2 regions of the Ruegeria sp. CG11 genome follow, and region 1 is predicted to be linked to the other one. Evidence: riboswitches for the same ligand, from Rfam matches in the RefSeq annotation. Region 1 holds a riboswitch; the other holds the start of a gene.
What was found. A riboswitch is a leader RNA that binds a small molecule or an ion and turns the genes downstream of it on or off. The one in region 1 is predicted to bind cobalamin.
Positions count from the first base shown of each region.

Region 2: it holds a riboswitch for cobalamin, as region 1 does, so the genes downstream of both, ACR0KW_RS18480 (hypothetical protein) here and ACR0KW_RS06100 (DUF1636 family protein) in region 1, are expected to answer to the same signal.

Region 1 is NZ_JBQFRE010000002.1:3,550-11,088, forward strand. It holds gene ACR0KW_RS06080 (hypothetical protein) at 250-546, shown strand; gene ACR0KW_RS06085 (hypothetical protein) at 551-1,120, shown strand; gene ACR0KW_RS06090 (NAD(P)-dependent oxidoreductase) at 1,312-2,268, opposite strand; gene ACR0KW_RS06095 (LysR substrate-binding domain-containing protein) at 2,372-3,247, shown strand; cobalamin riboswitch at 3,320-3,528, shown strand; gene ACR0KW_RS06100 (DUF1636 family protein) at 3,623-4,003, shown strand; gene cobW (cobalamin biosynthesis protein CobW) at 4,000-5,055, shown strand; gene cobN (cobaltochelatase subunit CobN) at 5,059-7,539, shown strand, end outside.
Region 2 is NZ_JBQFRE010000011.1:96,477-104,015, reverse strand. It holds gene recR (recombination mediator RecR) at 1-558, opposite strand, end outside; gene ACR0KW_RS18495 (YbaB/EbfC family nucleoid-associated protein) at 623-967, opposite strand; gene ACR0KW_RS18490 (DNA polymerase III subunit gamma/tau) at 1,123-2,874, opposite strand; gene ACR0KW_RS18485 (protein-tyrosine phosphatase family protein) at 3,006-3,509, shown strand; gene ACR0KW_RS18480 (hypothetical protein) at 3,511-3,918, opposite strand; gene ACR0KW_RS18475 (hypothetical protein) at 3,915-4,043, opposite strand; cobalamin riboswitch at 4,001-4,221, opposite strand; gene ACR0KW_RS18470 (alpha/beta hydrolase family protein) at 4,364-5,221, shown strand; RNA gene ffs (signal recognition particle sRNA small type) at 5,261-5,359, opposite strand; gene ACR0KW_RS18460 (bifunctional 2',3'-cyclic-nucleotide 2'-phosphodiesterase/3'-nucleotidase) at 5,399-7,279, opposite strand; gene nudC (NAD(+) diphosphatase) at 7,455-7,539, shown strand, end outside.

The DNA.
Region 1 (7,539 bases):
CCTATAGTCCTAAAATACCAATGCATGGTCTTGTGCCCATCAAAGTCACCAAGAGGCCAAAGGCAACTGCGCCAATGTTGTTCCTGACACCTGCACGACTCGCACGCATCCGTGTTCCTTATGTTCATTTTCCACTCGCCAGCAATAAGCCGCGAATGCGAATGCATATAAGTGCCAAATTGGAACTTGCTAACACGAATAGTCAAGCCATAATATCCTGTACTCAATCCATAACCTCTTGGCTTAAATATGGCAGGCATTGAAAAATTAGCGCGTCTGAAGCAACTGCTCCTTGGTATGGAACGCGACATAGGCATAGATGATTTAAGTGCCGTGCAGAGAAACATCGTGTACGCAGCAGCGCTGCTGAGCGAAACTTCAAAAACGGTTGAGACGGAAGAACTGCGGCAACATGAATTGCTGAGTGGCGTATCGCGCAGCGCTTTTTTTCGAGCCTTACGGGAGCTTGTAGAGGCAGGGTATTTGCAACACACGCAGGGGCGACAACGATCATCGTATGTCGTGTCGAAAGAGCTAGGTAGCTGAGCAATTGAAAGCACTTAACACCCAAATCCTGCTGACACCGTTCCTTATTATTTCGCTTGCGCACTTACTCGCATTTGGAATCTCAATTTACATTCTACTCCCCCTACAAGCCCAGTACACGCCAGAGCTAGCACCCTATGCCAGTTTACTTTTCCTTCCACATGGCGTCCGCATATTGTCAGCATGGATGATGGGCTGGAAAGCTATTCCGTTATTCGCACCAACTGCCTTGCTAACGCACTGGATAAACTTTGGGGCCGCGGGTTTCACACTCGCGGGACTTGCAGGTGTATTCTCTGGAATAGTGTGTGCCGCGGTAACTTTTTGGGGGCTAGCAAAGTTTGGGTTGGACTTTCGAATAACGGCAAATCGTGCAGCAAATTGGCGAGATGTGATGGCCGCAGGTGCAATTGCCTCGGCAATCAATACCTTTGGAATGGGTTGGGCTTTTAGCCACAACACAGATACGTTGATTGGTTATTTCATTGGCGACGTAAGTGGATTGTTCGCATGTATGTTTGTCCTCATGCTGGCTTTTAAGATCGCGCGCGAAGCGGAAGAAAAAGCCAGCTAAATCAGTTATATGCGGAAAAACTTAATCGTACACAAAACGGAACACAAGCGAACTTGATCAACATATAACATTGAATTTCTTTAGTTATTTTGGGTGTCGATCTCTTGCAAATCCGTGTATACTGACTCGATTGCGGCACTCGCCTCCACTCCACCACATTGGCAACTGAATACTATGCGCCACTTGGCGTGTCATTCTGCTCGTCGGCCTTGCGGGATGACTTCGTAGCCCGGCTCTTCAGGTTCGTCGTCCAGCATCTCGGGCGGGAAGCCGGGGGCGGTGATGTCCAGGCCAGTGGCCTCTTCCAACCGCTTGATAATGTTCGGGGACAGCTCACGCTCGCCGAAACGAGCGATGCCGTCGTTAAATATCTTGATCATCACCGGGTTGATTTCCAGCGGCACTCCGGCACGGTCGGCGACGTCCTGAAACAGACCAATATCCTTTTTCACAAGATCCATCGTGAAAGAGATATCGCGCGATCCGTTCAGGATGACCTGACTCTCGGTTTCATGCACGAAGGACGTGCCGGATGAAATCTTGATCGCCTCATAGGTGGTGTTGAGGTCCATGCCGGCGGCTTTGGCAGTCACCAACGCCTCAGCGCAGGTGATCAGGTTGGCGGTGGCCAGATAGTTGGTCAGCACCTTCAGAACCGAGGCTGTGCCCAGTTCCCCGGTATGCAGCACACGGCGGCCCATCGTGGTCAGAAACGGCAAAATCCGCTCGAAGGTTGCACGGTCGCAGCCGGCAAAGATCGAAATATTGCCGGTCGCCGCCCGGTGGCACCCACCGGACACGGGGCAATCGACGGCGGCGCCGCCGCGTTCGATCACCATCGCACCCAGACGTTTGACCTCGGCCTCGTCGGTGGTCGACATCTCCATCCAGATTTTGCCCGGGCCGACCTCAGGCAGCATCTGCTGCATCACGGCATTCGAGGCGGCGGGGGACGGCAGACAAGTGATGACCGCATCGCAATCCCGCATCATCTGCGCCGGGTTTTCGGCTGCTTTGGCGCCTTGGGCCACAAATTCTGCCACCAGATCGGGGTTGAGGTCATGAACAGTCAGATCAATTCCGTTGCGCAGCAGCGAGCCGGACAGCTTCCCACCGACATTTCCCAATCCGATAAATCCGACTTTCATATTACCCTCCCGAAGGTCGCTGTTTGCGCCGAGTAAACCTGTTGCCTGCCGGAAACAAAAATGAATAATAAAGCTAGTTATGGGCAAAATTTTTTGGTGATAGATGGATCGCCTTCCAAACCCCGCATGGCTACGCAGTTTTGAATCCGCCGCGCGCCATCTGAATTTCACCACAACCGCGCAAGAGCTTGGCCTGACGCAGACAGCGGTTTCGCTGCATATTCGGTCCCTCGAGGCCGAGCTGGGGCAAAAGCTGTTCACCCGAAATGCACGGCGACTGGAGTTGACCGAGCTGGGGCAGTCCTATTCGCTGACGGTGCGGCGAGCGTTGTCAGATATCGCGCTGTCTACCAACAGCCTGTTTGGCCCGGCCTCACGTCAGACCCTGACGATCCGGGCTGCGATTTCGACGGCGACCTACTGGGTGGCCGCTGAACTGCCAGACTTCTCTGCCCGGCATCCGGATATCCCTGTCCGTCTGGTCTCGCACATCTGGAACGACAGTGGGACGCCCGGCGATGTGGATGTGGAAATCCGGTTGGGTTATGGCGACTGGCCGGGGGTGCGGTCCGAAAAACTTACCGATGAAAGGCTGGTTCCAGTCTGCCGCGCCGGGGACGGCTCGCCAATACTGAACAACGGTCCGCTGATTCACATCCTCGGGTACGAGGACAACTGGGCGCGGTATTTTCAGGCCAACGGCACTGCGCCCCCCGACCAGCCACCTCGACATTCGGTGGATACGACAGTGGCGGCGCTGCAACTCGTGATGGCCGGTGCGGGATATGCAACGATCCTGGAGCGGTTCGCAGTAAACGCAATCCGGCAGGGCGCGCCGATTGCGATTGCAGGTCCGGCGATTCCCTTTGCCCAATCCCATTACCTGGTCAGCGCCCAGAGGGCTGCGCAGCCAACGGCGGCAGCGGGATTGTTTTGCGCCTGGTTGCGGGATCGGCTGGCAACCGATGCCGCTGATTGACATAGGCTGGTCGCTTTTCCGTCCTTGGGCGTTTCCTTCCATGTCTCACGCTTGACAACCCCCCTGCCCGTGCCGCATGTCGCTTGCGTTGGTGTCCATCCCCGGATGGATGAAAAGGGAATGCGTCAGCGGTTATCCGTCAAACGCAGCCGCCCCCGCGACCGTGACCGGAGAGGGTGCCCAAAGCCACTGGCCCAAAAGGCCGGGAAGGCGGGACATCCGACAGAGGCCCGCCTCTGACATCCGCAAGCCGGGAGACCTGCCAGCACCCGAAGATGAAACCGGGCGGGGTGTTCCGGTGTCGGGTCCATGTCGCAACACGTGGCCCGCATGAAACCCCGTCCCCCGCAATGAGGATTTGGGGGGATGAGAGACATGACCGTGACCGCACCAGTCGAGCTGCTGGTCTGTACCACGTGCCGCCGCGGCCTGCCCGTCGAGGACGACGCGCAACGGCCCGGAACCTTGCTTCACAAAGCATTGGAACAGGCGGATCTGCCCGAGGGCATCACGCTGAAAGCCGTGGAATGCCTGTCGAACTGTGACGAAGGCTGTTCCATCGTGCTGCGCGGTGGTCCGGGTCGTTGGACCTTTGTCTACGAACACCTCAACGAAAACGACCATGTCGAAACCATTGTCGAAGGTGCCACCAAGTACCTCGCGACTGAGGACGGCTTGGTCAAATGGCGCGAGCGCCCCGAACATTTCCGCAAAAACTGTGCGGCCCGTATTCCCCCGATTGGAGCCCTGAAATGAGCAACCTCGAGAAACTCCCCGTTACTGTGATCACCGGCTTTCTGGGTTCGGGCAAGACCACTCTGGTCAAGCACCTGATGCAGAACCCGCAGGGCAAGCGTCTGGCCGTGGTCGTCAACGAATTTGGCGATGTGGGCGTAGACGGCGACATCCTGAAATCCTGCGCCATCCCGGATTGCCCGGCAGAAAACATCATGGAGCTGGCAAACGGCTGCATATGCTGCACCGTGGCAGATGATTTCATTCCGACCATCGAGGCACTGATGGCGCTGGAGCCGCGCCCGGATCACATCCTGATCGAAACCTCCGGCCTCGCCCTGCCCAAGCCGCTGCTGAAAGCGTTCGACTGGCCGGATATCCGGTCAAAGATCACCGTGGATGGCGTGATCGCTCTGGCCGATGCCGAGGCCGTCGCCGCAGGTCGTTTTGCCCCCAATGTCGAGGCCGTTGACGCCCAGCGCCTGGCCGATGACTCGATCGACCACGAAACACCCCTGTCCGAGGTGTTCGAAGACCAGATCTCCTGCGCCGACATCATCCTGCTGACCAAGCCCGATCTGGCTGGTCCCGAAGGTGTGGCCAAAGCCAAGGAAATCATCGCCGCCGAGGCCCCACGCCCCCTGCCCATGGTCGAGGTTGCTGAAGGCGCCGTGGACGTGCGGGTCGTTCTGGGTCTGGAAGCCGCAGCCGAGGATGACATGGATGCGCGCCCCTCGCATCACGACGGCCACCACGATCACGAGCATGACGATTTCGAAAGCATCATCGTCGAGCTGCCGGAACAGACCGATCCCGCCGATCTAGTCGCCAAGATCGAACGTCTGGCCAATGAGCTGAACATCCTGCGCGTCAAAGGCTATGCCGCCGTCGAAGGCAAACCGATGCGTCTGCTCGTGCAGGCTGTTGGCGCCCGTGTCCGTCACCAATATGACCGTCCGTGGGAGCCCGGTGAAGAGCGCCGCTCGCGTCTGGTGGTCATCGCCGAGCATGACGACATCAAAGAAGCCGCAATCCGCGATATCCTCGTGGGTGTGACCGAGGCTGCCGAGTAAGCCATGCACGTCGTCTTCCGCGAAAGCCACGGGTTAGAAGAAACCGAAACCCCGACCGATCTGGGCCAGAGCCCGGCGGATCTGGTGGTGCTGTCCTTTTCCGACAGCGACCTTGGCGCTTTCGCGGCGGGCTGGCATCGCGGTGGCGGCCCCGAGGGGCGGATGCCGACGATGCGGCTGGCCAATCTGACGGCGCTGAAACATCCTCTGTCCGTCGACACCTATGTCGAGCAGACGCTGGAGGGCGCCAAAGGCATCCTGATCCGCCTGATCGGTGGTGTGCCTTACTGGTCCTATGGGTTGCAGCAAGTTCTGTCGCTGGCGCAGGCCAAGGGCATTGCGCTGGCCGTTCTGCCCGCGGATGGACGCGAGGACACGCGGCTGGATGACTATTCCACCCTGCCCGTCTCGACCCTGCGGCGGCTGGCGCATCTGTGCGACACCGGCGGAGAGGTTGCCGCACAAGCCGCGCTGGCGCAAATGGCGCTGGCAGCGGGTCTTTATGCTGGCCCGGTGATGGGGGCCAAAACCCTGCCCGAGTGTGGTGCATGGTGCCCGGATCGTGGCGTGATCCCAGCGGAGGCCGCCTTCTCAGGCGACGCGAAACGTATCCTCGTGACCTTCTATCGCGCCTATCTGACCTCGGCGGATACCGCCCCAGTCGCGGCCCTGATCCGCAGCTTGCGAGACCGCGGGTTCGAGGCTGTCGGCATGTTCGCCCCCTCTCTCAAAACGCCCGCAGCCGCCGAGTGGCTGCGCGAGAACATCGTCGCGTTGGAGCCCTCGGCGATCATCAACGCCACTTCTTTCTCGGGCAAAGGGGCGTCGGGCACCTCGCCACTGGACGCGGCCAATGTACCGGTGTTCCAGGTCGCCCTCGCCACCTCGCGCCGCAAAGCGTGGGCCGAGGCGGAACGTGGTCTCTCGCCCGCCGACCTCGCCATGCATGTGGTGTTGCCCGAGGTGGACGGGCGCATTTCGGCAGGCATCGCATCCTTCAAAGAACCCGGCAAGCGCGACCCGCATCTGGAATATTCCCGCTTTGCCCATCGAGCCGAACCCGAACGGATCGAAGCCATCATCGACCGCGTCACCGGCTGGCTGAGCCTGAACGACAAACCCAAGGCGGATCAGGTTCCCGCACTGGTTCTGTCCACCTACCCCGGCAAGGACTGGCAGATGGCCCATGCGGTGGGCCTGGACGCTTTGGCCTCGGCCGAGGCGATGCTGTCGGACCTGCAAGGCGAAGGCTATGACACTACGCCGGCAGAACCGATTGCTGAATCCCTGCTGAACGCGCGCCTTTCGTGGTCGCTGCAGGATTATCAGACCGCGTTGGCGGATTTGCCGGAGCAACTGCGCGCGGACCTGCACACGGTCTGGGGCAACGCCGAGGACGACCCAAACTTTTCGGATGGTGCATTCCACTTCACCGCGCTGCGCCGTGGCAAGGCCCTGATCGCCTTGCAGCCCGAGCGCGGAACGCCCGAGCTGCGCGATGACGACTATCACGACCTGTCGCGCACCCCGCGTCACAGCTATGTCGCCTTCTATCTGTGGCTCCGCAAAGGGCTGGGCGCGGATGCGCTGATCCATACCGGCGCACACGGAACTCTGGAATGGCTGCCGGGCAAATCGGTCGCCCTGTCCGCTGACTGCTGGCCTGAGGCGTTGATCCGCGATCTGCCGGTGATCTACCCCTTCATCGTCAACGACCCCGGCGAGGCCGCGCAGGCAAAGCGCCGGATCGGAGCCGTCACGCTGGGCCATATCCCGCCCGCGCTGAAGGAAAGCGGTACGCCGGATCGGATGGTGCGGTTGGAATCGCTGCTGGATGAGTTCTCGAACGCCGATGGGCTGGACCCCAAACGCCGCGACCGGCTGCAGGAAGACATCCGCGACGAGGCGCAAGCTATCGGGCTGGAAAGCGACCTTGGCCTAGATCAGGCCACCTGCACCGCCGAGGCGATCACCCGCATCGACCGTTTTGTCTGTGACATCAAGGAAAGCCAATTCGGCGACGGATTGCATGTCTATGGTCGCGTGCCCGAGGTAACGGGCAATTTTGACCCCGCGCCCTCGGCCCATGCCGAACGCAACGCCCTGATCGACGCGCTGGCCGGTAAACGGATCGAGGCCGGGCCGTCCGGCTCGCCCTATCGTGGGCGCTCGGATGTGCTGCCGACCGGGCGAAATCTCTACACCACCGACCCGCGTTCCGTGCCAACGCGTGCGGCCTATACCCAAGGCGTCAAGCTAGCCGAGGAACTGGTGCGCCGCCACCTGCAGGAAGAAGGCGATTACCCCAAAGGCCTGATCGTCGATCTGTGGGGCTCGGCCACCATGCGGACCGCTGGCGAAGAATTTGCCATGGCGCTGCACCTGTTGGGCGTAAAACCGGTTTGGGACAAAGGGTCCGAGCGGGTCTCGGGCATCGAAGTGCTGCCCATTACCGACCTCAGCCGCCCACGTCTGGACGTGACA
Region 2 (7,539 bases), on a different contig from region 1:
CGTCCCGTCATCCAGATAATCCAGCTCACCGCCGATCGGCACGCCCTGCGCAAGTGAGGTCAGGCGGACTTGCCCCTCCAGTTGATCGGCGATGTAATGGGCAGTGGTCTGGCCATCGACGGTGGCGTTCAGGGCAAGGATGACTTCGGTGATCCCCTCGGCCATCACTCGGTCTTTCAGACGGGGAATGCGCAGTTCGTCCGGGCCGACGCCGTCCAGTGCGGACAACGTGCCGCCCAGAACGTGATAGCGGCCTTTGAAAACCCCGGCGCGCTCCATCGCCCAGAGGTCGGCGACGTCCTCGACCACGCACAGCTCTCCGGTCGCGCGGGCCTCGCTGTCGCAGATGTCGCAGATATCGGTGGTGCCGACGTTGCCGCAGTTCAGGCATTCGCGGGCGGTTACGGCCACCTGCTGCATGGCGTCCGATAGCGGCGTCAGCAGCAGGGCGCGTTTGCGGATCAGGTGCAGTACCGCGCGGCGGGCCGAGCGGGGGCCGAGGCCCGGCAGCTTGGCCATCAGGTCAATCAGGTTGTCGATATCGCTGTTCGAACTCACCGCGGATGCTCCTGCAAAAGGGCCGGGCTGGGGTGCCCGGCCGGTATTCCGTCAGGAGTGTGTATCAGAACGGCAGTTTGATGTCTGCGGGCAGACCCATGCTTTCGGTCAGTTTTGCCATCTCGGCCTGCGAGCGTTCGGTCGCTTTGGTCTGCGCGTCCTTGATGGCGGCCAGGATCAGGTCCTCGACCACTTCCTTGTCATCGCCATTAAAGATCGACGGGTCGATGTCCAGACCTTTGAGTTCCCCTTTGGCGGTGGCGGTTGCCTTGACCAGACCTGCGCCGGATTCGCCCACAACCATCAGGTTGTTCAGCGCTTCCTGCATTTCGGTCATCTTGGTCTGCAAATCCTGCGCGGATTTCATCATCTTGGCCATATCACCCAGACCGCCGAGTCCTTTGAGCATTGTATTTCTCCTGTGTATCGGTTTGCCGCCTAAATACGGATGCCATCGGCGCGGCACAAGGGGCGAGCGTGCTCCCGCCCGTCGTCAAGGTCTTTGGCAAGACCTTTCCTCCGGTTGGGCCCGGCAGCGCGGGAGAATTCCGGGGATGGTCTACGTTAGTCTTCCTCGAAGGGGTCCCATTCGTCTTCGACCTCGGGCAAGGCTTCGGTTTCGACCTTGGCGGCGCGTTCTTCCGGTGTCTCGATCCGTTTGATGCGCGCTTTGGGAAACTGCATCAGGACGGCCTGAACCAAAGGGTGCTGCTCGGCCTGTGCTTTCAATGCCAGATCGGCTGCGTCGCGAACCTCGGCGATGGTTGCAGCATCCCCGTCGGCAACGATTGACACCGCCCAGCGGTTTCCGGTCCACCGCTGTAATGCCGAGCCGATCCGGGCGGCCAGATCGGTAGGGGCGTTGTCTGTAGGTGTGAACTCGATCCGGCCGGGTTGGTAGGACACGAGGCGGACGCCGTTTTCGACCTCGACCAGTAATTTCACGTCGCGGTTCGTCCGGATCAGTTCGACGACATGGTCAAAGCTGGGATAGCGCGCAAGGGCTGACTGAGTGTCCTGCGCCAGCGCGGCGGTGGGTGCGCCAGCTGGCCCACGCGCAGTCGGGGTATACGTTGCGGGAGCAGGCTGAGCAGGCGCATGGGACGGTATGGCCATGCCGCCGCCGGGGCCGCCGTTAGGTGGGGGCGGCGGTGTATCTTGCAGCCGTTTGATCAGTTCCTCTGGGCTGGGCAGGTCGGCCACATGTGTCAGGCGGATCACCGCCATTTCGGCGGCCATCATGGCGTTTGGTGCGGCTGAGACCTCTTCCAGCGCTTTCAGCAGCATTTGCCACATCCGGGTCAGCACCCGCATTGGCAGGGCTTCGGCCATTTGCACACCACGGGCACGTTCATCCGGTGAAACTGTCGGGTCCTCGGCTGCATCCGGCGTGATTTTAACAACCGACACCCAGTGAGTGATTTCAGCCAGATCGCGCAGCACTGCCAGCGGGTCGGCGCCCTCGGCATATTGTGCGCTCAGTTCGGTCAGGGCGCCCGCCGCGTCGCCGCGCAGGATCATGTCCATCAGGTCCAGCACCCGCCCGCGATCGGCCAGGCCCAGCATTGCGCGCACTTGGTCGGCGCTGGTTTCCCCGGCCCCGTGCGAGATTGCCTGGTCCAGCAGAGAAGTTGCATCCCGCGCCGACCCCTCGGCCGCGCGGGTGATCAGCGCCAGCGCGTCATCCGCGATCTGGGCGTTCTCGGCCGCTGCGATCTTGCTGAGCAGGCCGATCATGTCCTCAGGTTCAATCCGGCGCAGGTCGAACCGCTGACAGCGGGACAACACCGTTACCGGGACTTTGCGAATCTCGGTTGTGGCGAAGATGAACTTCACATGTTCGGGCGGTTCCTCAAGCGTCTTGAGTAGCGCGTTGAACGCACTGGTCGAGAGCATGTGGACCTCGTCGATGATGTAGATCTTGTAGCGGGCAGAGGCAGCGCGATATCGGACGCTGTCGATGATCTCGCGAATATCGTTTACGCCGGTGCGGCTGGCGGCGTCCATCTCCATGACGTCGACGTGGCGGCCCTCCATGATGGCCACGCAATGTTCGCACTGGCCGCAGGGTTCGGTGGTCGGCTTGCCCTCGCCATCTGGACCGATGCAGTTCATGCCTTTGGCGATGATCCGCGCCGTAGTGGTTTTGCCGGTGCCGCGAATGCCGGTCATGATGAAGGCCTGCGCGATCCGGTCGGCCTCGAACGCATTTTTCAGCGTGCGCACCATGGCGTCCTGGCCAACGAGGTCAGCAAAGGTTTCCGGGCGGTATTTGCGGGCAAGAACCTGATAGGCGGGGCTGGGCGTGTCGTTCATGTCTGCTCTGTCGGATTCGGGTTCCGATCCAGCGTAGAGACCCCCGCCGCCCGCGTCCACATCCCGCTTGGCGAATTTCCGTTTGCGTCGCAGTTTATGTACCATAGACGCGTAGGTAGGAGGGCTATCGCTTGAGACTGTTTGCAATTCATCCCGTGCAGGTGGGGAACGGTACGGTTGCCCTCTCGCCGCTGCCGGGGCGTGCGGGCAATTACCTGCAAGATCTTGGCGTCGTTCGAGACTGGCAGCCCGATCTGGTGATTTCCATGACCACTGAAGGTGAGATGCTGCAGGAGGGTGCCGCCGGATTCGGCGACGATCTGCGCGCCGCGGCAATCGGCTGGGCGCATCTGCCGGTCATGGATTTTGGTGCGCCGCCGCCTGAGGTGCAGGCCGCATGGCCCGAGGTCAGCGCGGTGGCGGCACAGGTTCTGGCCCGCGGAGGGCGGGTGTTGGTACATTGCCGGGGCGGTTGCGGGCGGTCCGGGATGATTGCCCTGCGCCTTATGGTCGAACACGGCGAACGCCCCGAGGCAGCGCTGAAACGCCTGCGCGCCGTGCGGCCCTGCGCCGTTGAGACCGACGGCCAGTTGGAGTGGGCCGCACAGGCGTCCGGCACCCGGCCATACAACTAGTTCATAGCGCCGCGTGCCGTTCCGGCTGCGCAACGGGGCTTTGCGCAATCACCGAGGCTTCGAGCATCGCGCAGGGCGGTGTCGGCAGTAGCTTGGCCGGGCGGGTCGTGAATTCAAGGCCGAACATCATATCCGCATAATCGTCCAGCGTTTCGATCGCGGTATCGACATCGGTTCCGCAAAACACGCGAATCTGATCCGCCTGCGCGCGAAACCGTGCAAAACAGCCCTGCGCGCAATGGGTCAGTTCGCTGCTGCCCTCAACTTCGAAATCCGGGGTGGTCGCAGGTGCGGCGGCCTCCATCGCCTGCACGACTGCGCGGGCCATCTGTGCCAGAGCAGGGCAGGTTTTGCCGGTTTTCTGGCAAACGGTTGCGGTGAATTGATGTGTCTTCGTCTTCCAGATCATGGTGCGCCCTCCGCGCGCAGGACGGGGGCGTAGAACAGGTGTGACAGCGTGCTGACGACCTGCCCGGACACCCCGCCCGAGTTTCGGTTTTGCTTCGATGGCAGGTCTCCTGACTTGCGGGTCATCGCTTTGCCGACCTTCCCAGCCTTGCGGCCAGTGGTGTTTCGGCATTGCTCACCGCTTACAGTTGCGGGGGCAGTCGCGGCCTTGGTTCGTTCCGGCATAACCGGGCAGAACCGCACCGTGTTCCCTTTTCATCCCGCCCCGGGACCGGGGACGAGAACCATCACCGCATCGCTAGCTGGTGCGGGCGGCCCGAGTCAAGCGGGCAATTTGCGCGGCCAAGTGGACGTGTGGTCATGTTCGGGCGCTGTTGACTTGTGGCGAGAATCACGGCGGACTGGAGGAAGTGAACTGATCGGTTCAAAAACCCGGAGGCCGCCCCATGCTGGACGCTGCACAGACTGTATCGACCGAGGATTTCCGGTTTCCGTCAGGCGCTGGAACCCTGTCCGCACGCCTGTATCTGCCGACGGTGGCTCCTAGAGTGGTCGTGGTCATTCACGGCGCAACTGGCGTGCCGCGGGATTACTATCAGCATTTTGCCCGCTGGCTGGCTGAGGTACAGGGGATGGTCTGTCTGACCTATGACTACAGCGATTTTGGTCATTCTTTGCGCGGGCCGTTGCGGGCATCGCGGGTCAAGATGGCCGACTGGGCTTTGATCGACATGCCCGCCGCGCGGGCCGAGATGCGGCGCAGGTTTCCCGATGCGCAGCAGTGGAGCATCGGTCATTCCGTCGGCGGGATGCTTGGGCCAATACAACCTGACATCGATCAGATCGACCGTATGATCTGCGTCTGTTCCGGGCCCGTGACGGTGTCGGATCACCCCTGGCCCTATCGGGCGCTGGCTTTGCTGTTCTGGTACGGCCATGCGCCCTTGGCGGTAAAAGCCTTGGGGTATCTTCCGGGCAAGGCGCTGGGGTTCGGGGCAGATCTGCCTGCATCGGTCTATTGGCAGTGGCGACGGTGGTGTACTGCGCCGCGCAACTATCTGCCCGAGATCGGGGTCACTCTGCCTGAAGCGCGCTGGGCGCAGTCAGAGACGCCTGTGGATCTGTTCACCTTCGAGGATGACGATCTTGTGCCACCAGCGGCAGTCTGGCGGCTGGCTGATTTGTATGGGTCGCTCGCGCGGCGTCATCTGTTGTCACCCGGTGAATTCGGCCTGCCCGGCGTTGGCCATATCGGTGCCTTCGCGCGCCGCAACGCTGCCGTTTGGCCGCGACTGATTGCATGACACTGCCGCTTCCGGCGTTCTGTATTCGCTATGAGGAAGAAGTGAGAGGTTGGACATCGACCCAAGCGGGGCTCGTTGTGGCTGCTTCCTTCCGGACCTGACCAGGTTGGCGAGGCGCTCGCCCGCGCCAACCTCTCGACGCTCGATATAGGCAACAGGCGCGGAAAAGACAACCCGTCAGAGCGTCAAACGGATCAGCAAAAAGCCCTCATCGTCTTCTCCAACCAGCTCGGGGGCGTATTCCTCAAGCTCGGCAATGTGATCGCGGGCTTTCGGGCCGGTCCTGAGCAAGGTCGTCGCAGCGGGTATTGGCGCAAACCGAAAAGCTCGGGGCGCGTGTTCCAGCGGATCACGCGGCAGGGCACCCGAGAAGTAATCCTGCAGGATGTGTTGGACCGGTCGCGCGGGCATCGGGATCGGCTCGGCTTGTTCTACAAAGGGGAAATGGCCGCCCCCGTTGGCGCGGTAATTGTTAAGCGCGACGACAAAGCGCTGGTCGTTGGCTACAGGGCGCCCCTCGAATCGGATGTCGTGAATACGGCGATGCGCCGGGTCGATCAGATGACCGGAGGCAGCAAAGCGCGGCGGGTGCGAGAGATCGATTTTATAGCTCAACCCCAGCAGAACGTCGAAATTGTGCCCGGCTCGGCTGGGATCGACCAGATCGGATTCACAGCCCGGTTCGATCTGATTGAACACGCCCGCCGACATTTCCAGCCAGTCGCCAATCTGCGCGCCATTGACGACAACGGCCTGCAACTCGTTGGGAAAGACATACAGGTCGTTAATGTGGCGCAGGAAAACCTGCCCCGGCGGTACATCGGTATAAAACCGAGGTCCGGCGCGCCCGCCGAATTTAGAAGGTGTCACTGCGGACAGAACAGGCAGCTTTGCAAATGGTGTCCCCTGCAAATGCGGGCGCAGGGCCGCTGCCTGCGCCGCTGCGGCCAATGCAAGCCCCCTGTCCGGGGCGCAAAAGCTGAAATAGCTGTGCAAATGCCGGTCGGTTCGGCCCACCGGCTGCGCCGTGTGACGACGTGTTTCCTTATGTCCCTCGTCGAAAAGGCGCAGCAAATTCGGGTTTTCTGCAACCGGATGGCCCACGCCGTCAGTGCCGACCGGGCAAACTGAGCGCAATTCGGTACTGTGGTCCTGAATTGCCCACGTCCCGTCATCTGCCCTGTGCAGTGTCAGGTCAATCAGCCCCAGATTCGATCCTGCGGGGCCTGGCATGACCACCGGCTTCCCGTGCACCCGGCCTCGGGCGGCATCGACACGGTCCAGCCCCTCATGCGCTGGACCGGGGAGTGTCAGGTGGGAATGCCCGGCGATAACGGCATTAATGCCGTCAATGGCGGCCAGCGGGATAACAGCGTTTTCCATATCGGGTTCCGCAATGGGCGATCCCAACCCCGTATGCGCCAGCGTAATGATCAGATCACAGCCCTTCGCCTGCAAGTCCCGCACCTTGTTGCGGGCGCAGGTCAGAATATCGCCCATGACGACCCGGTCCTGTAGCCGGTGCGCCTCCCACTTTGCAGTCTGCGGGGGGAGAACCGAAATCACACCGATCTTCAGCGCAACCTGCTGGCCCTGGTACAGGGCCATGCGCGTCAGGATCGCATCACTTTGCCACGGGGGATCTGCGTCCTGACGGTGAGCGTTGCTGCACACCACCGGACAGGGGGCGTCAGTCAGAATACGGTCCAGAACACTCAGCCCAAAGCCGAAATCATGGTTGCCCAGCCCAATGGCGTCGTAGCCCAGATCTCCAAAGGCCTGCATCAGGATATGCGGTGTATTGGCCGGTTCCGCAGCCCAGTCCCCGATCGGAGTTCCCTGCAGCGAATCTCCGTTGTCGAACAGCAGAACCAGCGCGCCAGCCGTCACCGCTTCGGCCCGCGCGGCCCGGATCAGGCTGGCGGTCCGCGTGAACCCGATTGAGGGCTCTGGGGCGTCCGAGTAATAATCGAAGCCACTCAGGTTCATATGCAGATCGGAGGTTGCCAAAATCCGTATTTTTATTTCGGAACAGGGCGGATGAGCGGAACGTGTCAAGTTTCTACTTCTGGCAGTTGGTTGTTAAGCATATTCCCTAAAAAGTATAGTACATGCAATTTGCAAGGCGTGCCTGCGATCTTTTGACGACGTCTGGCTTCCGGGTGTTTGGAATTGCCATTGCAACGCTGCTGCTGCCGTGGCAGCCCTGTGCCGAAGATCCAAAGGAACACTCATGAAGCATGCGGAACTTGTGACGTTTGGCGGTTCAGGCCTGGAGCGTGCGGCGCATATCCGGGGGGATGCGGACCAGCTTGCGC